Regions from separate parts of the Syntrophomonas sp. UBA1041 genome, predicted to be linked through region 3. Evidence: riboswitches for the same ligand, from Rfam matches in the RefSeq annotation. Region 3 holds a riboswitch; each other region holds the start of a gene.
The links. A riboswitch is a leader RNA that binds a small molecule or an ion and turns the genes downstream of it on or off. The one in region 3 is predicted to bind molybdenum cofactor.
Positions count from the first base shown of each region.

Region 1: it holds a riboswitch for molybdenum cofactor, as region 3 does, so the genes downstream of both, B2633_RS12035 (Ig-like domain-containing domain) here and fdnG (formate dehydrogenase-N subunit alpha) in region 3, are expected to answer to the same signal.
Region 2: it holds a riboswitch for molybdenum cofactor, as region 3 does, so the genes downstream of both, fdhF (formate dehydrogenase subunit alpha) here and fdnG (formate dehydrogenase-N subunit alpha) in region 3, are expected to answer to the same signal.

Region 1 is NZ_DCEA01000078.1:612-7,454, reverse strand. Features, by position in the region: gene B2633_RS12055 (S-layer homology domain-containing protein) at 1-576, opposite strand, end outside; gene B2633_RS12050 (ABC transporter substrate-binding protein) at 682-1,794, opposite strand; gene B2633_RS12045 (ABC transporter ATP-binding protein) at 1,808-2,629, opposite strand; gene B2633_RS12040 (FecCD family ABC transporter permease) at 2,631-3,638, opposite strand; gene B2633_RS12035 (Ig-like domain-containing domain) at 3,722-4,513, opposite strand; molybdenum cofactor riboswitch at 4,591-4,708, opposite strand; gene B2633_RS12030 (methyltransferase) at 4,868-5,941, opposite strand; gene cobT (nicotinate-nucleotide--dimethylbenzimidazole phosphoribosyltransferase) at 5,941-6,843, opposite strand, start outside.
Region 2 is NZ_DCEA01000107.1:32,454-39,296, forward strand. Features, by position in the region: gene B2633_RS15755 (molybdopterin-binding protein) at 1-130, opposite strand, end outside; gene fdhF (formate dehydrogenase subunit alpha) at 144-2,822, opposite strand; molybdenum cofactor riboswitch at 3,030-3,166, opposite strand; gene B2633_RS15765 (hypothetical protein) at 3,122-3,247, shown strand; gene B2633_RS15770 (glycosyltransferase family 4 protein) at 3,718-4,860, opposite strand; gene B2633_RS15775 (glycosyltransferase family 4 protein) at 4,844-5,968, opposite strand; gene B2633_RS15780 (DUF3231 family protein) at 6,389-6,843, opposite strand, start outside.
Region 3 is NZ_DCEA01000101.1:4,976-11,818, forward strand. Features, by position in the region: gene nuoF (NADH-quinone oxidoreductase subunit NuoF) at 1-391, shown strand, start outside; gene B2633_RS14665 (molybdopterin molybdotransferase MoeA) at 535-1,773, opposite strand; molybdenum cofactor riboswitch at 2,037-2,157, shown strand; gene fdnG (formate dehydrogenase-N subunit alpha) at 2,330-5,362, shown strand; gene B2633_RS14675 (4Fe-4S dicluster domain-containing protein) at 5,365-6,177, shown strand; gene B2633_RS14680 (formate dehydrogenase subunit gamma) at 6,180-6,839, shown strand.

The DNA of each region.
Region 1 (6,843 bases), on a different contig from region 3:
CAAGGTTAAGCTGTCAGCTGTTATATCAGATGCAGTCAGTGTCGCTCCCTCGGGCCAGGCAGGAGGATTTGCAGCCGGTTTTTCTGCAGCTGCCTCGGCAACGCTGAACCGCCATACATAATCCTTCCCCAGAGTATCGCCGTTATTAGCCTGTATGGCAGCGCCTAAAGTAACGGTATAGTCACCCGGTTCCAGGTCAGTATTCTGCAGATTAAGCTCCAATTGTTTAAGTTTAGGCTGTTCCTGCTCAGTATAGGTGAAATCCTGAGCAATATCCAGACTGATAGGTTCGCCTCCTGCTGCAGCCAGGGTAACCAGGCCTTTACTGGCCTCCAAATTATTATCCAGGCCTTTGCCGAAATTCCACTGAAAGACAATATTTTCACTCTCTAAAGCTTCATTAACCTGAAATACAACCGCATCGCCATCACCACTCACGGCTGTTGCCGCCGGAGACAACAATTCTACACTCATGTCCTGGCCATATGCCGAGGACACATTGCCGACTACAGCCATCGTCAAGAATAGAATCATCATAAGTACTGTGGTGGACTTTCGATAAACTTTGCAATTCATTGATAATACCTCCCGCGTTTTAATAATTCTTTAATACTGTTTCCTTACTCACCTGCCTTAAAAAATATATTACTATGCTCTACCGCAGTTTCATGCCACGGTTATCTAGCTCTTGGCCGCCCGCATGCCCGTGCCTTTCAGCATTTTATCGACGGTAGCCTGATCTAACTGCCAGTCAAAGAACTCCTGATAAAAATCCTGGGTCGCTTTGACCATGTCCCAATCTTTGAATAGCTCGGGATAGGCCAGTTTTGCTGTCCACAAAACCGCCAGGGGGGTCTCCAGGGAAGAGGTATGACCCCAGCGGGAAATGCCGATGGGCAGCGGCAAAACCCGGTTATTTTTTACCGCCTGCAGCGGCCGCCAGTGTTCATGCTCCATAATATATCCCACCAGGTTGGGGTCGTTAACCAATATATAGTCGGGATTCCACAAGAGTATCTGTTCCAGGCTGGCATAATGATTGCCATCGCTGAACTTCAGACTCTGGCCCACTGACACGTTGGTAATCCCGGCCGCCCTGGTCCAATCCGCGGCCAGACTATCGGCGGTGTCGGTGCGGGTGGCTTCGGCCGTGGAATGATAGAGTGTGACTCTGTCCTTGTCTGGGACAGCCGTAACCCGTTTCTGCACCTCGGCAACGGTCTGCTGATAAAACTCGGTGTAGCGCTGACCTTCAGCTTCAGTGCCCAGGATTTTGGCTATCATTTGCATGGCGTATTGTTGTTCGGCCATATTGCCGTACTGCAGGGCAATCACCGGTATATTGACCTTTTTTAATTTATCCATTTCGGCTTCATTGCTGGTGGTATCGCCTTTGACAAAGACCAGCTCCGCTTTGCTGCTCAGTAATTCTTCGATATTTATTACTTCATTGCTTTTGGGTACTGGCAAACCCTTGAGGTGGGGAAACATTTCTACTAACAGGATATCTCGCTGCATTCCGCCTGAGGTCGCCACTATAGTGCCTGCCTTGCCATACATGGCTATGGCATAGCCTGCTTCCGGGCACAGGCAGGCGATACGCTCTGGATTAATCGGTACTTCTACCTGCCTGCCAATACTGTCAGTGATAATCTGAGTCGGTTTTTCAGCCGGTGAAGTGTCTACGGCCTTACCGCTGCAACCCGCTGCCGCCAGCGCTAAGAACAACAGCAGTAATACCAGGCTGATCCTGCGCCATTGCTTTAGCCGCTGCGTGGCTCTTGATGTGGTCAACGCTATACCCCCCTTAACTTTCTGAGTTAATTGTACATATGGGCACTACCTGTTTTAAATGCCCCCCATCATCAAGTCCGCAGTTTATGATGCGGGTTCTTATGCTGTAAAGCTCGCCCAGATTTTGCTCGGATAATACCTCGGATGGTTTTCCCAAGGCCATGATCTGCTTATCCTTCACCAGTGCGGCTCGGGTTTTGATCCCCTGGTTTTCAAAATAATAGCCGTGATTGGGTACATGTGTCGCCATCAGGACTGCCAGGCCGGTCTGCTTGACTAGTTCAACTACCGTTTCCAGTATTATCAGTTCGTGTCTGTAATCCAAATGGGCAGTGGGTTCATCCATTATTATCAACGGGCTGTTCTGTGCCAGCGCCCGGGCCACCATCACCAGCTGACCCTCTCCGCCGCTCAGCTGCGTATAGGGACGATCCTTCAGCCTGGAAACTCCCACCATATCCAGAGCCTTTTCCGCGATGGCCACATCTTCCTCTGAAGGCACATCAAACGGGCCAATAAAAGAAGCCCGCCCCATAAGGACAATATCCCGCACCAGATAGGGAAAGGTTTTTTGGTGCATTTGGGGTACATAAGCTACTTGCCTGGCAATCTGAGGTGCGGCCATATTATCGATGGGGCTGCCGTTTATTAAAACCTGGCCTGCATACGGCTTGAGCCAGCCCAAAATACAATCCAGAAGTGTGGTTTTACCGCAGCCGTTAGGCCCCAGCAAGCAGAATATCTCTCCCGGGTTAATATTGAAGCTTATCTTATCCAGGATGAGTGCCTGGGGATATCTGAAACTTACATCCCTGACCTCCAGCAATGGCGCCATCTTACCAGCCACCTCCTTTGGTCTTCTTTAACAAGTAGACAAAGAAAGGTCCTCCCAAAATGGCGGTGAGTATACCCAGAGGTATTTCGGAGCCGGTTAGGATTCTGCCAAAATCATCCACGATAACCAGAAATGTAGCCCCTAATGAAAAGCTCACCGGAATTAGGACGCGGTTGTCATTGCCTACCAGCATACGCCCTATATGAGGAATTACCAGACCGACCCAGCCGATTATACCGCTAACGCAAACCGCTCCAGCAGTGGCTAGTGTGGCACAGGCTATGACTATCCCTTTGTTTAATGTGGTATTTATTCCCAAGGAATGAGCCTCCCGGTCACCCATTGATAAAACGTTTATCCTCCACCTGATCAGAATTATTCCGCCCACTCCAACCAGCATAGGAATACCGGCTATCATGATATCACTATAGCGCGCGGAGGCTAGACTGCCCATCAGCCAGAAGACGATGGCGGGCAGTTCATTCATGGGATCGGCCAGGTATTTGGCCAGGGAGAGCAGGGCTGAAAACACCGATGACACGATCACTCCACCCAGAACCAGCATGATAGTGGGAGTGCCATTATATACCTTGCTTATGAAATAGCTTAAAATTACCGCAAAAATTCCAAAGGCAAACGCACAGGTGTAAATAGCTGCCACCTTATGAAAAAGGATTATGGCCAGTGCGGCCCCAAACCCGGCCCCAGAACTGACCCCTAAGATACCCGAACTGACCAGGGGATTACGAAACAATCCCTGAAAAGCCGCCCCGCTAATAGCCAAACAGCCACCCACCATAGCCCCCAAAATGGCCCGGGGCAGACGGATATCCCAAACTACGGTCTGATAAATATCTTCGATATAGCAAGGCTGCATGGTAATACGGCAGCCTAGTATGTTTATAACGGTGGCAATATCAACCGGATAGCGGCCGATTAACAATGAAACCAGAATTACCAGGAAAGGTGCCGCAATAAAGAGCAAAAACATCCATATCTTTTTCGTCACAACTCACCCCAACACGCTTTGTTATATTTATTGCGGCAATGATCAGGCAGCGTCACTAACACTGAATCTAATATGGCAACTCATTAGAGGCCGCGGCGTTTTCTGTAAAACCACCAGGCCCCCAGCCCGGCGACAGCGACGATAACCAGGTCGACGGCAATTCGCTTGTTCCTATATTCCTTCTGTTCGGCAACATCTTGCTGGCCTGGCTGAACCTGCTCTTGTCCTGCCGTAGCAACAGTTCCGGATTCTGTTTCCTGTTGGGTCATGTCCGGCGGGCTGCCCTCAACGGTCCCAGAAGGAGATGATTCTGAAGGAGCAGCCGCTTGCGGGTTTGTGGGTGGTGTAGCTGAGGGTGACGATGCCAGCTCTCCAGTCTGCTGAACCGGCTGTTCACCTGCTGCGGCACCGGCTGTGGTAAAGGTAACCGTAGCCTTTTGGCCTAAAGTAACCCCGCTTTTAGACTCCATATTGGGAGCTATTTCAATTCTGTACAGAGTGCCTGCCTGGAGCTTTTGCAAAGGCTTTACAATGGCGTCATTACGTTTCTCCCGTTCCACCTGATCATCTGCCATGATCACTTCAATAGGTATGCGGGTGTTCCCCGTCCACATGGAAAAACAATTTCGGTTGCTCTCACGAACCGTCATATAGCACACATTTTTGTTAAAGGTAATTTTAATCTCAGGGGTAAGGGTTATACCAGTAGAGCCATCAGCCGGAACTACGCTTTCAATGACCAGAGGCTGCTGCTTTCCTCCACCGGAACCATCCCCATCGCCGTCTCCGTCAGCAGCCGCCGCAAAACCGGGTAAGAGCAAACAAAACAATAGCGCAATACATAACGACCAATGGATTTGCTGGTTTTTTCTCATAATTCTACCCCCCATGAATAATAAAAGTCAGTTGCAGAAAACAACTGACTAAGCACCACAAATAAGGCCTGGACATAGTGGCACTGGTCTAGTTTCCTTTCCGCATCGGGAGGCATAGCCGTTTCCCGCTATACCCTGTCGGTCAACTGTCCATGGTTTATCTTTAGGTACAGTAACTCGAAAACCGAACACAGCATTATTCGATTTTATACATCAACCATTCGACATAATTGTTATATTTCCTTTTTGGAAAACCCGGCAAAATGTAGGGAAGCGGCTTGCATAACCTGCCCTGCCTTGCACTTTACGCTTACCGTTTTGTATGCCACCTGGTTAACCTTTGTGCCGGTAGTCTTATTCAGAGGAAAAAGTTGATCTATCCAGCGATAGTCTGGTCAGTATCTTTTTATCTTTTGCTGCCAGGATTACCGCCGTATCTGTGGCTAAGGGAATAAGCCCGGTTGCGTATAGTTTCAGGCCATCGAGTTCTTTTATAGCCCATTTTGAGGAGAAGACTTTTCCATTGTAGGTATTGATGAACATATTTAAATCGAAAAGAGCTGCCTTTAAAGGATAGTGTTCCAGGAAGAAATCGTGGATTAATAGCAATCCTCCGGGTTTTAGACATTCGGCGGCCCTATCCAAAAGGACAGCGGCCTCTGCTTCTGAATAGGCGTGAATGATGTTGGAGAGAATTACCAGGTAATAGCTTTCCTTATCTACCGGCCATGTTTCCAGAACATTGGCCTCACAATAGTCGATCCTGCCTCCCCATTGCCGGGACGCCATTAACTCCCGAGTGTATTCCAGCACTTCGGGGAGATCCATAAGAGTAGCCTTCATGGCGGTAAATTTTTCAAGAAAACCGGCGGCAACGGCCCCGGAACCAGCGCCTACGTCGAGAATCTCGCCCTCCATGTTTAGACCTTCGAAAATGGCAAGCAGCTCCTCAACTTTAGTCCTGGCCACTCGATCCATGGCCTTGATATATTTTCTTATTCTATCCCGTCGTTGATCCGGCTGGTCTGAGCCAAAATCCACTCTCCCCCCTTTTCGGAGGCATTTGCTAAGGCCTTGCCAGCTGGCAGTGAGCTGCTTCCGCCATAGAATGGAATCTCCCTGATAATACCGGGAATGCAGAACCAGGTATTTACTGGACATTTTGGTATTGCAACAGTTACTCCCCTGACAATTTATCAATCCCATCGCACCGAGGGCCTGTAAGAACCGCTTTATAGCACCTGCGCTCAGGTTGAACTTCGCGGCAATTTCTTCAAGAGGTTTTCCATCAGGTTCAAGGAAAGTAAAGATTTCCATTTCAACCGCATGAAACAGCACTTCCGAGAACCAATACCCCGTAGCCAGGTCCTCCAGATACTGAGGACCGGCATCCTGAGGATCATGATTAATAAAGGCTAAGGAAGTCATTATGCGATCACCCCCGCAGTATTCCTGCTTACCCCGGCATCCTCGAAGGTAAGCATTTTGCCTATTACTTGTGCGGCCGACTCTACGATGTTCATGGCCAGGGCCGCCCCGGTCCCTTCCCCCAGCCTCAGATTCAGGTTTAAGAGCGGTTTAAGGCCCAGTTCCTCGAGCATAAGACGATGTCCGTATTCCAGGGATTGATGGGCAGCAATCATATATCCCCAAGAATCAGGGGTCAGTTTTTTAGCCAGTAAAGCTCCGGCGGAGGATATAAAACCATCTATGATAACCGGGACCCTATGGTAAGCGGCGCCGAGAATAAGGCCGGCAATACCCCCTATTTCAAACCCCCCCACTTTCGCCAGCACATCCACAGCGTCATTGGCATCGGGTTGGTTTACCACTAAGGCCTTTTCAATAACCCGGATTTTGTTTCTTAAAGCATCGTCGCCAAGTCCGGTACCCCGGCCGGTCACGTCACAAACGGAACAACCTGTAAAAGCAGCCAGTATGGCGCTGCTGGGGGTGGTGTTGCCGATACCCATGTCTCCGGTGGCCAACAGTTCAACCCCTTCCCCAACCAAGCGGCCGGCAATATCGATGCCGGCTTCTAATACCATTTTGGCCTCTTCACGGGTCATTGCGGGGCCCCTGGTCATATTTCTGGTTCCATACCCCGCCTTATAGGAAAGGATTTGACCTTTTTCCACTAATTCGCTGAGATCGGCGGCCACGCCCATATCCACCACGACTACCTGGGCGCCCGCCGCCTCGCCCAGCACATTGATGGCCGCTCCACCGGCTACAAAATTGGCCACCATCTGGGGCGTGACTTCCCGGGGAAAAAGACTGACCCCTTCCTCCGTCACTCCGTGGTCTCCTGCCATAGTGACCGCCGTTTT
Region 2 (6,843 bases), on a different contig from region 3:
CCGTTATATCCTCGGGGCGGATAACATGACCCCGTTTGAAGGCTCTCCTTTTTACAGCACCCGGCACAATCATGGTAATATCATGGCCCAGTGATTGCCCGATTGCCTCCGTTAAAGCTATTCTAAGCATAGCAGCCTCCTGCCTAGGCCTTGGCGATTTTTACAGCGCACACCTTGTACTCACCGGTGCCGGCAATATCACATACAAAAGGACTGGTAAGTTCATTGGTGGGCGTATCACTATGATGGTGGGACATCCAGATGACCCCGGGCTGCACCCGCTCAGTTACCCAGACGGTGGTGGTCACTTCACCCCGGCGGGACGTAACCTTCATGCGGCTGCCGGTAACCACACCCAATTTTTGAGCTTCCTGCGGGTTGACCTCGGTCATCTCACGATCCCATACACTGGCCAGGCCTGCTGAATATTGGGTGGTCACATTATAGTGCTGCATGACCCGACCGGTGCACAACAAGATGGGATAATCCGCATCGGGTAATTCTCCCGGAGGAATATGCTCATTGGGCTGGAAGCCTCCCAGCCCGCGGGTAAATTTGCCGATATGCAGAATGGGCGTACCGGGATGATCATTGGAGGGGCAGGGCCAGTGCACGGATTCTTTTTCCATACGCTCAAAGCTGATGCCGGCCATGGATGGAGATAATGATGCCATTTCAGCCCAGATTTCACTGGGATGGTTATAGCTCATGGGGTAGCCCATGCGGGTGACCATCTGACAAATGGTTTCCCAGTTGGCCTGCCCGGGCAGAGGCTCAATAGCTTTACGAACCCGCTGAGGCCGGCGTTCGGTATTGGTAAAGGTACCGTCGCATTCGGCGAAACTGGCGGCCGGCAGCACCACATCCGCAAATTCGGCGGTTTCGGTCAGGAAAAGTTCCTGTACTACAAAAAAGTCCAGCCGTTCCAGGGCTTCTTTGATATGATTGGCATTGGGATCGGTCAGAACCGGATTTTCACCCAGAATATACATGGCCTTGACTTTTCCTTCATGGGCGGCTTCAAACATTTCCGGGATCTTCAAACCCACTTTATCAGGCAAGGAAACGCCCCAAGTCTTTTCATGTTTTTCCCGGGCGGCCTGGTCGGTAACACTCTGATAGCCGGAATAGACATTGGGCAGAGCGCCCATGTCACAGGCCCCTTGAACGTTGTTCTGTCCGCGGACCGGGTTGACGCCCACCCCCGGCCGGCCGATATGACCGGTCAGCATGGCCAGGTTGGCAATGCTCATAACGTTGCGGGTTCCGCAGATGTGTTCGGTGATGCCCAGTGAATAGAAGATCATGGCCTTGTCAGTGGTGGCATACAGGCGGGCCACCCGGTAGAGGTCTTCCACGGCGACCCCGGTTATCTCGGAGACGCGTTCCGGCGTGTATTCGGCGGCCAGCGCTTTCATGGCTTCGTAATTTTCAGTGCGTTCGGCAATGAACTTTTTGTCTTCCAGACCTTCTTTGATAATGATATGCATTAACCCATTGAGCAGCGGAATATCGGTGCCGTGCTTCTGCCGCAGCCAAATGTCCGCTTCAGCGGCCAGTTCGGTGCGACGGGGATCGCAAACCACCAGTTTGCAGCCTTTGCGCGCTGCCTGGCGCATTTTATAGCCGACCACCGGATAGGCTTCAGTAGGATTGATGCCAATCAGGAATAACAGTTCGGCTTCATCAGAAATTTCAGCAATGATATTGGTCATGGCGCCGCTGCCGAAAGAATTAGCCAGGCCGGCCACTGAAGGAGCATGGCAGGTGCGGGCGCAATGGTCGACATTGTTGGTACCCAAATGAGCCCGGGTGAACTTCTGTACCAGGAAGTTTTCCTCATTCGTGCAGCGGGCTGAGCTTAACGCCGCAAAGGAATCGGGACCATTCTTGGCTTTGTTTTCGTTGAACTTCTGGGCAATCAGCTCAAAAGCTTCGTCCCAGGAAGCCTCCTCGAATTTACCATTGCGCTTGATCAGCGGAGTTTTAAGGCGCTTTTCATTGTAAATGAAATCCCAGCCAAAACGTCCTTTTACACACAAGCTGCGACCATTTACCGGAGCATCTGGATTGGAGAGCACGCCGATCACTTTGCCCTGGTTTACTGCCAGGTCGAAATTGCAGCCGGTGCCGCAGAAGGGGCAGGTGGTTGTGACCCGTTCCAGATCCCAGCGGCGGGCCTTTCCGGCCATGGACTTTTCGGTCAGTGCCCCGGTGGGGCATACCGCCACGCACTGCCCGCAGAAAACGCAATCCGAATCAATGTAAGGAACATCCCCGGCGGTGGTGGCTTTACGGTGGAAGCCGCGATGCAGATAAGACAGGTTGTCCTTGCCGGTCATTTCTTCACAGGCTCTTACACAGGCGCCGCACAGAATACATTTGTTCAAATCCCGGATAATGAAGGGATTGCTTTCGTCTATGGCATAGCTGTGTTTCTCCCCTTGGAAAGCACTTTCTTTCACGCCGTACTGGTAGCAATAATCAGCCAGCTTACAAGCACCCAACTTGTCGCAGGTCATGCAATCCAGGGGATGATTGGCGATGAGCAGTTCCAGGATGGTTTTGCGCGCCTCGACGACGGCAGGCGAATCAGTGTGCACGATCATTCCGGGTGATACCGGTGTTACACATGAAGCGGGCAGCAGGCGGTTACCTTCTATTTCCACTACGCATAAGCGGCATGCTCCCAAAGGACTCAGATCCGGATCATAGCACAACCTGGGAATAGGAATGCCAGCATTTTCAGCAGCCTGGAGTATTGTGCTCCCCGCCGGGGCTTCAACCTCCTTCCCATTGATGATCAGTTTAATGAGTTCCACTACCATCACTCCTTTCAATAATTCCAGGGATAAGCAAATAAAAAACCTCCTATCTGAATAGAAGGAGGGCCTTCATTGCCATGGATAATCCTGTCAATGACTTGCATTCAAATGCACGCTCCTTCCCCTGTCCAGAAACGCCTCAAGGCGCCCATTGCACATCAACACCCAATGTTCTGCTCAGCAAAACCAGGGCAGCGCAAATAGATTTCTCGGCCAGTGACTCCTTTCCAAATAAGGGAGGCAAACCCGTTTCCAGATTTACCGTACTGGTATATAACCAAGTCGGCTAAATCCCCATGGCCGAAGCTTTAGGAGAAGTCGCTTTGGAGCTACGCTTTGAAAAATATCAAATTTTCAACATGAATATAATGGACACGCAAGTTCGCAGGGCAAAAGCACACATCGCTTGTACAATGAACTGAGAGAGGAGAAAAGCTTCGTGAAAGGCTTATCTGAAGCAAGATATACCTTTAACCAGGCTGGTTGCAGGCATTGGCGTGGGTCGTATGTCGGCAGCCAGAAGCAGTTAAGAAAGGCTTCCATGAATTCAATTCTCCAGTTGCGCTATTGTGTTTTGAAACACGATGAACCACCGGCTCATGGGCGATTGCTCACCCGCAACACTTGATGGTTGGCATAAACCCTGCCATTGAAAGCACTTTCTCACCTCCTTTTATGCTGCACTTGTGACGCCAATATTTTAAAAACAGTTCAGCCTATCAACAAAAGAATTTTGTTCTTATCCGACATTAAAAACTGTCTTCAAAATACACAGACGTATTCACTTATCTAGTTCGACAGTCTATAAGATATTCCTTCTTGTAATTCAATATATTCCTATAAATAATATATAAACCGCATGATTTCGAAATCATGATCAATCCCGTTTCCCTCAGCGTGAATCCGAGCTGACCATCATCTGGAAAACATCATAATATTGGGCTGCTATTCTCTGCGGATCATATTCCTGAGCCAGGGTGTTTTTGATACGGTGCAGTTCGCTTTGGGGCGGACGATTCTTGAGAAGATGAAGTATTCTTTCGGCCAAGACCTGGTGGTCCCGGGCAGGTTCATAATAATTCACCAGATTTCTGGTGATTTCCGGGATGCTGGTCTCGCGGGTGGTCAATACCGGCACTTCGCATAACGCCGCTTCAACCGGGGTCATGCCGAAACCTTCATGCAGTGAAGGTGAGATAAAAAGAGCGGCATTTCGGTATAGATAATTTCTGTGCTCATCTGATACATAACCGGTCATAATCAATTTTTTGATATTATTCCGCTGCGCATACTGTTCGGGGTCGATACTGAGCTTTCTTTTCGCCCCGGTAAGCACCAGGTGATGCTCCACCTTATCTTCGATCAGTTGAAAAGCTTTCAATAAGGTAATGAGGTTCTTTGGCTCGCGTATGGAATTGACGCTTAATATATAGGGCCTTTCCAGTGGGTAGTCCCTGATATTATCAGCGTCGCCCCACATGGGGTTATTGACTACAGTAATCTTGTCGGGCTGGGCATTAGGGTAGTATTTCAAAATATCCTGCCTGACGAACTGTGAAGGCGCCACAATATGAGCGGCCTGGCGGATCGCATTCTCATAGCGGTACTTTATATACCTTAAATAATTACGGTTAAATCCCTGCGGATAATTCCTGAAGAACAAATCGTGCACCGTTATGACCGTAGGTATTTTTTCACTGATATAATCATCGACCTCGTAGAAGGGATGATATAGCAGATCATAGCGGTCTTTATTTAGAAAATGAGGTAAGCGGCAGCGGTTGATGGAAAGCGACTGCAAAAAGAAATGATATTTGTTGACACTGCCGAATTGTCTCATGGAGGCTATAGGGATAACCTTAGCTTCCGGGAATAAATCCTGGCATTTTTGGCGGAAGGCAGTGGTGACAAACAGGTGGAAATCATTCAACTTACCGATAGCCTGCAGGCCTTTAAACAGATTTAAGGCAAACTGTCCGGTTCCGTCAGGCTGTTCGCCGCCCGCCAGGTAAGTGAGATTAACCGCGATCTTCATTCATCAGTTCTCCCAGGAATTCATAATAATCAGCGCTGATTTTGGTATAAGCGTAATTAGCCAAATACTCACATTTGATGGCTTCGAGTTTTGCCGGGGATGGTTCGGTATGCAAAACTTCCAGAATTTTTTCCGCCAAACGGTCGGCATCATCGGCGGGTTCGTAATAGTTTAACAGATTGCGGGTTACTTCCGGGGAGGCTCCGGTTATCGACGATATTACTGGTATACAGCGGATGGCGGCTTCGATGGCAGGCATCCCAAAACCTTCAAAAAGCGAAGGATTTACGAACAATGAAGCCTGGCATAACAGCCGGTGAAGCTCCTGATCTTCCAGAAACCCGGTGAATTCAACCCTTTCGCCCAAATGGTTCTTCTCCACGTAATTTCTCAGGAATTCCGTATCCCGATTCAAGCGACCGACCAAAAGAAGATTATGCTCGATCAGTCCCATGATTTTCTCAAATGCTTTGATTAAGGTAATGGTGTTTTTGTGGACATAAGCAATATTTATGGCGCATATATAAGGCCTTTTACGGTGGTATTTCCGCGTTGAGGGAATGAAATCGGTATCAATGGGATTATAAATCCTGGTTAGCTTGGATTTGTGTTGGGGATAGTAGTACTCAATCTCCCGGCGGTCATAATCTGAAATGGCAATAATCTTGCTTCTCAGCTTAAAATCGAAATAGTATTGCAATCCATATATGATCCGCTCCCTTAAAGAAGACTGATCGGCATTAATTATGTTCTGTATATCATGGGGAAGGACAACTGTAGGTATCTTAAACTGTTTCAGGCCGGTATTATAATGCGGGAAAAAAAGCACGCCGATGTGCTGCTCTTTTAGCAGCCGGCTTAGCCTGAAGGTGTTGCAAACGCAGTCAGACAGTGTTTTCTTCCCCCAAATATCCTTATAAGGGATGAAAGTAAAGGTAGCATCAGGGATACTGCTCTGTATGACCCCGGCTGAGTATTCGTAGGCAAAAATATGAATATTCCGGGATTTGCCCAGGGCTTGAAATCCTCTGAGTAGATTGAAAAACACCTGCTCTTTACCGCCGCTATGGGTGCGGTTCAAAAAAAATGCCGCTATTCCGATCTTCATGACGTACCTCATCATGAATTATATACTTTTTCGCGTTCATTATGCCACATAGGATGACAAATAGATACGCTTATAAAGCTGCGGAACAGGGGAAAGATGCTGACTGCATAAGCGCTAAGGCGCTGCCGGAGGATTAAATTGTCTATCATGAGTTCTTCAACATAAATCGCCGGCCGGATTTCATCATTCCAAGGCCTGATCTTTGCCTTTACCCCATTAAAGACGATGAAGACTTCCGAGAAAAATCCCTGGCCGTCAGGGATTTGAGGAGTAGATTATCGCCAAGGCGATTTATAAATAATTGAAGTTCGAATAATGATGAGATTGAGCAGTGATTATAAACGAGCGCAGTCTGGCTGCTGATAGGTCGGAAGAAAAGGGGGCAGCGTCGAGCAGTTCTTTATAAACGAGCGCGGTTTATTAATGTTGGGGGTGGTCTTCTATATCCCTTCTGTCGACGATACGAAACGGTTCTTCATACCAGCCGTTATCAATCATGATATTCATTCCATCCTCAGTATATGCGGCAATTTTAGTCATAGCCAGGGTATATATGGCGCTTAGATCCCGACGCGGGCTGGTGGTCAAGGAGGTCGCATAGTTTGTAATGCCAGCGGAAGAAATTAGAATAGTATGGAACATCATCAGTTTATCTGAAAACGGCGGAGTTGTGGAATCGTTTACCATACAGTCCCAATGCCCTGAAACAGGAACATCCTCCTGGAGCATGGTTGAACTAAATGTTGCGATCAGATCGTCGGCCAATTGAATTCCACGATCCAGGTATTTTTTAACCTGCTCCGATTCAGCCGTCTGTCTGAATCCCATCAGCAATCTTTTCCCAATATTATTGGTAACAATACCATAAAACAGAC
Region 3 (6,843 bases):
AACATCTGGCGGATTCATACCCGAATCACTGCTCGATACCCCGATCGACTTCGATTCCATGTCAGCCATTGGCGCTACCCTGGGGTCAGGAGCCTTCTTCGTAATGGATGAGACCCGGGATATAGTCGATGTAATTGATCGCATAAGCAAGTTCTTTGCTCATGAATCGTGCGGCAAGTGCACCCCCTGCCGGGAGGGAACTCAGCGCATGCATGAAATGCTGCACCGGGTGAAAAACGGCGGAGCAGTTGCCGGCGATCTAGACTTTATGGAGAGACTGGGAAGCGTTATGTCCAAAGCCTGCTTGTGTGGTTTGGGACAGGCGGCTCCGGCTCCAGTGCTAACAACCTTAAAGCATTTTAGAAACGATTATACAGCCAAGTTTAATTAATGCTCTATAATCCCAGATTATGTTTATTATGTACCGGGGGCCATAAACCCCCGGTACACAATCTTGTGCTATAAGTTCGGGCAATAAAAATGATTAATGAGAAAAGTGAGGAGTGAGGGGTAAGGAGCGCTGATGCTTGTGTCTTAATCTACGATTAATTTAGCTTTAACCATGACGGGTTCTTCCCCCGACCTTTTATGTACATCTAACAGTAAAGGAATATTTCCCGTATTAATATCTTTTCGGTTTACCGGCAGGGCGTAGGCATGGCCCTGTTCAATAATCATTTCTCCTCGGTGCAGGCTGCGCCCCGACTTTAAATGTTCAATGGGACTGGCCAGCTCTATATTAAACCAATCACCTTTATACAATAACTCTCCTTTTAACTTAAGCAGGGCCGGTTTTACCAGAGCTTCAAACAATATTCCGGCTGCAGAGGGGCTGCCGGACAGATTGAAAATAAGTTTGCCATCAAGAAGGGCGGCCGAAGTATTTTTGCCGGGAAAGACGTTTATACCTTTGAAAAGAAGCTGGGCATTCAAATACTCGAACGCGTTGCGAACCAAGTCGAAAAGGCCGTTGCCGGTCCCCCCGCTGATTATTATCATATCAGAGACCCGTGCCGCCTTTTTTATTGCAGCTATAATGGTGTGCAGGTCATCATTAATTACAGAAGGCGACAGCGACGGTAAAGCTCTGCTGCTGTTTATTTTGCATGCTAATAGGCTCCGGTTGCTGCAATATATGCATCCTGTTTTGATGGGGGACCCGGGTAAAAGCAACTCATTTCCCGTGTCTATAATATATACACGAGGCACTTTGTATACCGGCACCCTTTCTATGCCACAGGCGGCTATTCTTTCCAGGATTTCCGCTTTTAAAACCTGCCCTTTGGCGGCAACTCTATCTCCAGCCATCAATTCGTGGCCGGCTCTTCGTATATTTTCACCCCGCCGCGGCCTGATGCTGACAATTATATAGTTTTCATTTATTATCTCAACGTCCTCTTGTTTGATAACGGCAACGCTGCCCTCTGGAAGCAAAGCCCCGGTCATAATTCTACAGGTTTCCCCGGGCCTTGTTGGCCTGTTTTCAATTGAACCAGCTCCGATAATAGAAGCTACTCTCAAACGCAACGATCGTCCGGTTTGCAGTCTTTTAAGATCAGTCTTGCCAATCGTATAGCCATCCATTGCCGAACGGTCAAAATTGGGTATATCAATAAAGCTGGCTATATTATCCGCGGCCACCCGCATATAGGCATTATCGATGTGCAGGTACTCGGTGTCCAGGGCTTGAATGCTTTCACAGCTTATATCAACAGCTTTATCTAAACTAACAGCTTCTAATATCTTATCATTAACCAACTGTAGTCTACTCATAAATAACCTACCTCATTTATCGCGCATTTCCTTTTTTGTTCTATAAAGAGGTGAAATATATCCCCCGATGTTTTAAAACCCTCAGTATATATTTCTTTATTTATTATACATCCATTATAGTAAATTGTTAGGCTTAATATGAAATAATTATGTTTAATTTTTTTAGTGACAAAATAATAGCATTATGTTATATTGTGTTTGAGATAGTTGGATGTATATAGCATACGGTGTATTATTCTGTGTATGGTTGGCGTATGATTAAGACAATTGTATAGCTCCAAGCCTTTAGACCTAAAGCAAAGCCATGGTTTCTAGGCCTCTGGGTATAGTTGGAAACGATTGTGCCTCCCCGTATTTTTGGAAAGGAGCCTAAAAAGCCTGGTTCAAAGCAGGTAGTACTTGCTGGGCCATAATGGGCATAAAATCCAAAAATATTTTTTTATGCCCCTGGCCTTTGCTGGAGGCATTTTTGCTTATCCCATAAATGCAATCAGGTACTCTGGCAAAAAGAGTATCTGCTGGTAGTAGTAGTTTTTAAGGGAGGTAGAGATTGGTTATGAAATTTACTCGTCGTGGTTTCCTGAAGCTTTCAGGTCTCTCCGTTGCCGCGGTTGCTTCCGGCTTGGGGTTTGACTTGGAAGCAACTGCCGCACACGGGCACGCACTGAAGCTGGCAGGGTGCACAAAGATACCCAGCATCTGTCACTTCTGCTCAGGTGGATGCGGGCTTCTCCTGCATATTAAGGATGGAAAACTGGTCCACCTTGATGGGAACCCGGACAATCCCATCAACGAAGGTACCCTTTGCCCCAAGGCGGCAAGCCTGGCGCAGGTGGCCTATTCTCCGGAACGTCCGAAAAATCCGCTTTATCGTGCTCCGGGTTCTGACGAATTCGTGGATATTACCTGGGAAGAAGCTTATGATCGTATTGCCAAGAAAATCAAGGAAGTCAGAGATAAGACCTGGACGAGCACCGAGGAGATTACGAATGCCAAGACCGGAGCCAAAGAAACCGTTACCGTGAATCGGGCGGAAGGCATTTGTATGATAGGTTCGGCCGAGGTTGATAATGAGGAAAGCTACCTGCTTTCCAAACTTGCCCGCCTGATCGGGACACCATTCCACGAACACCAGGCCCGTATCTGACACGCGCCCACGGTGGCTAGTTTGTCACCTTCATTTGGACGCGGCGCCATGACCAACTCCTGGCAGGATATGCAAAACTCCGAATGTTTCTTGATCGCAGGCAGCAACTGTGCGGAATGCCATCCCATTGCTATGAAATGGGTTAACCGCGCCCGGGCGAAAGGCGCCAAGGTTATTGTTGTTGACCCGCGCTTCACGCGCACCGCTTCCCAGGCGGATGTCTTCGCCCAAATCCGTCCCGGAACCGATATTGCTTACCTGGGTGCAATGATCAATTATTACATCGAGAATAGGCTTTATGATGAGTTCTATGTTTTGAATTTCACCAATGCGCTTTATAAGATAAGCAAAGATTTTGGATTCAAAGACGGTATGTTTTCCGGTTTTAACCCTGAAACCAGGAAGTATGATTATGCAAGCTGGGCCTATCAACTGGATGCCGAGGGTAAACCGGTAAAGGCAGACAGCCTGGATGATCCGGATTGTGTTTTCCAGAAACTCAAAACCCATTATTCCAGATATACCTTTGAAGTAGCTTCAAACATCACCGGAATACCGGTTGCCAAAATAAAACAGATAGCCGACACCTTCGCTGCAGCCAAACCAGGCAACATCTTCTACGCCCTGGGCATGACCCAGCACACCACCGGTGTGCAGGGTATTCGTTGCTACGCCATCATCCAATTGCTACTGGGCAATGTGGGCAAGGCCGGTGGCGGCATCCAGGCCCTGCGCGGCGAGCCCAATGTTCAGGGTTCCACCGATATGGCCAACCTGAACGCCAACTTGCCTGGATATATCCCTTATCCTACTAATCAAGAAAAGACCTTGAATGATTTTGCTGCGAAACACGGCTCGGTCCAGTATAAACCAATAGTAGCCCTGCTCAAGGCCTGGTTCGGCGCGAATGCTACCGCCGAAAATGAATACGGATATCAGTGGCTGCCCAAGAACAATCCAGCAAATATGCCTATTCAACCCCAGTTCTTCAGCAAAATGGAAGAAGGACAGTTTAAGCTTCTCCTCAACTGGGGCTCCAACTCCACGGTTTCCATCCCGGACAGAAAACTGGTGGCTAGAGGCCTATCTAGTCTGGAAATGCTGGTAGTGGCCGACATATTTAACACCGAAACCGCCCAGTTCTGGAAAGAAGAAGGATTAAATCCGGCCAAGATTCCGACCGAGGTAATCTTCCTGCCGGCGGCCTTCGTTTATGAAAAGGCCGGCAGCATGACCAATTCTTCCCGCCTGGTCCAGTGGAAGGAAGTGGCATTAAAACCCCTCAATGACTGTCACCCGGATTTGGATATGCTGGACCACATCTTCAAGAGAGTTCGCGCCCTTTATAGCGGAAGCAATGACCCCAAGGATGAACCAATTTTAAAAGCCAACTGGGATTATGGCGATCATGAAGCAAGCGCATTAAAAGTCCTCCAGGAACTCGGCGGCTATAACGATACTACTGGCAAACCTATTGCCGCGATAGGCGAATATCTGGCAGCACCGATTGGCACGGTTTCCACCGGATGCTGGGTATATGCAGGGGTAACTCCGGAAGGCAAAAACCTGGCAGACCGCCGGGGCAATGCTGATCCCACCGGTCTGGGCCTGAATAAAGATTATGCTTTTGCCTGGCCGGGCAATATCCGCGTTCTCTATAACCGGGCTTCTTGCGATGCCCAAGGGCAGCCGGTCGATTCCAAACGCAAGCTGATCTGGTGGGATCCCGTCCAGAATCTCTGGGTCGGCAATGACGGACCCGATGTGGTCGACAAGACCAAAGGTCCTGATACACCGGAAGGAAAGATTGGGTTCAAACAGAATCCTGAAGGAGTAGGACGCTTATTCGCAGCTACTTATAAGAGTGGTACAGTTGCGCCAGAAGGTACTGCGGCTGTCGTCCCGATTCGTGGAGCAGGTATGACGGTTGATGGACCGATGCCGGAGTTCTATGAGCCGATTGAAAGCCCGACCGCCAATCTTCTGCATCCTGAGGTGCAGAGCAATCCTTGCGCCAAGATTGTTTCAAAAGAGTTTGGCAACCCGGATGAATATCCCTATGTCCTTACCTCCTATGGGGTTGTCGAGCACTTCTGCGCCGGGGCGATTACCCGCAACATTCCCTGGCTGAATGAGATAGCGCCTGAGCCTTATGCTGAAATAAGCAAAAACCTGGCCCATAAAATTGGTGTTAAAGAAGGGGATGAAGTCGAAGTATCCTCTGCCCGTGGCAAGTTAGTAGTGCGTGCCCTGGTGACTGACCGAATCCAGACTCTTAAAATCAACGGTAAAGATCAGGAGACCATCGGTATGCCGTGGAGCTGGGGCTTTGCCAGCTTGAGTCCTGGCCCCAGTACTAATAATGTGACAATGAATGCATGCGATCCCGGAGCGGGTACTCCTGAGTATAAATGCTGTCTTGTCAACATAAGGAGGGCTTAACGATGGCGAGAAAAATGGTTTTTATTGACACCTCATTATGTACTGGGTGCAAGGCCTGTTCCGTAGCCTGCAAAGCGTGGAATGATCTTCCGGCTGAAAAGACACAACGCATAAGCAGTTATCAGACCCAGGCTGACTTTACACCCAATACCTGGACCTATGTCAGGTTCAGAGAAGAGTACAAAGATAAAAAAATGCGTTTTAATATGCTGAAACTCCAGTGCTTCCACTGCGCCGATCCAGCTTGTATGAAGGCCTGTTCTTCCCAGGCCATCTATAAGACAGAATCGGGATATACATTGATCGATAAAGACAAATGCATTGGCTGCGGATATTGTGCGGCGAACTGCCCATGGGGCGTTCCCAAGATTGACGAAGCTGCTAATAAAGCTTACAAATGCACCGGTTGTATTGATCGCGTTGAAAGCGGTATGAAACCGGCATGTGCTCAAACCTGCCAACCCGGCGCGATACAGTTTGGCGATTATGATGAGATAATGCCCCAAGCCCAAGCCCGCGTTGCAGAGCTTCAATTAACCAATCCGAAAGCACATCTGTATGGCAATGAATTGATGGGCGGCACGACTTATGTTTATCTGCTGCAGGATAGACCGGATGCTTATGGGCTTCCTTTAAATCCTACAACACCGATATCCTTGACTCTTTGGAAAGATATAGTTTATCCGCTGGGTGGTATAGCGATTGGCGCTTCGGCTGCAGCTATCACTTGTGGGGTTATTGTCAATTTAGTAAGGGGCAATTATGCCAACCGAGCGAAAAATATCGCGGCATCCCACGACGAAGGAGGTAAGTAGATATGGCAAAAGAGGTATATCGTTTTTCCGCGGGAGAGCGTTTTGTGCACTGGTGTCACGGCGTTGCATTTTTGCTGTTGCTTTTTACCGGACTGGGAGTGCTCGTCTACGCTTTTCAGCCGGCTATGAACGTATTCGGCGGGATTCAAGTTACACGAAATATTCACCGTGTCGTTGCTGTGCTGTTTACGTTAGGTATGATAATAGGATTCATTGGCAAAGGACAAGGCGCACGCCAGATGCGGCGCTGGTTTAAAGACGTAATTAACTTCCGTAAAGACGACTTCGATCATGCCAAGAATTTTGGTATAGAATTCTTTGGCGGCCATAAACCATTCCCGCCCCAGGGCAAGTTTAACGGCGGCGAAAAGCTGAACTCTATGTTTACCATCCTGGGAACACTTTGTATTGTTACCAGCGGCTATATTATGTGGTTTGCTTCAGGTCCAAGTTTGCTGCTACAGTGGGCGTATCCTATACATGCGGCCTGCGCACTTTTTATGGCTGCCCTTTTGATTGCCCATTTATATCTGGGAATACTTCATCCCGATTCAAACCAGGCTCTAAAGGGTATTTTCACCGGTTGGGTTCCTGCCAAGTTTGCTTATGAGCACTATGAAAAATGGTATAACGAAGAGGCAAAAGAAACCATGAAAGGATAAGAGG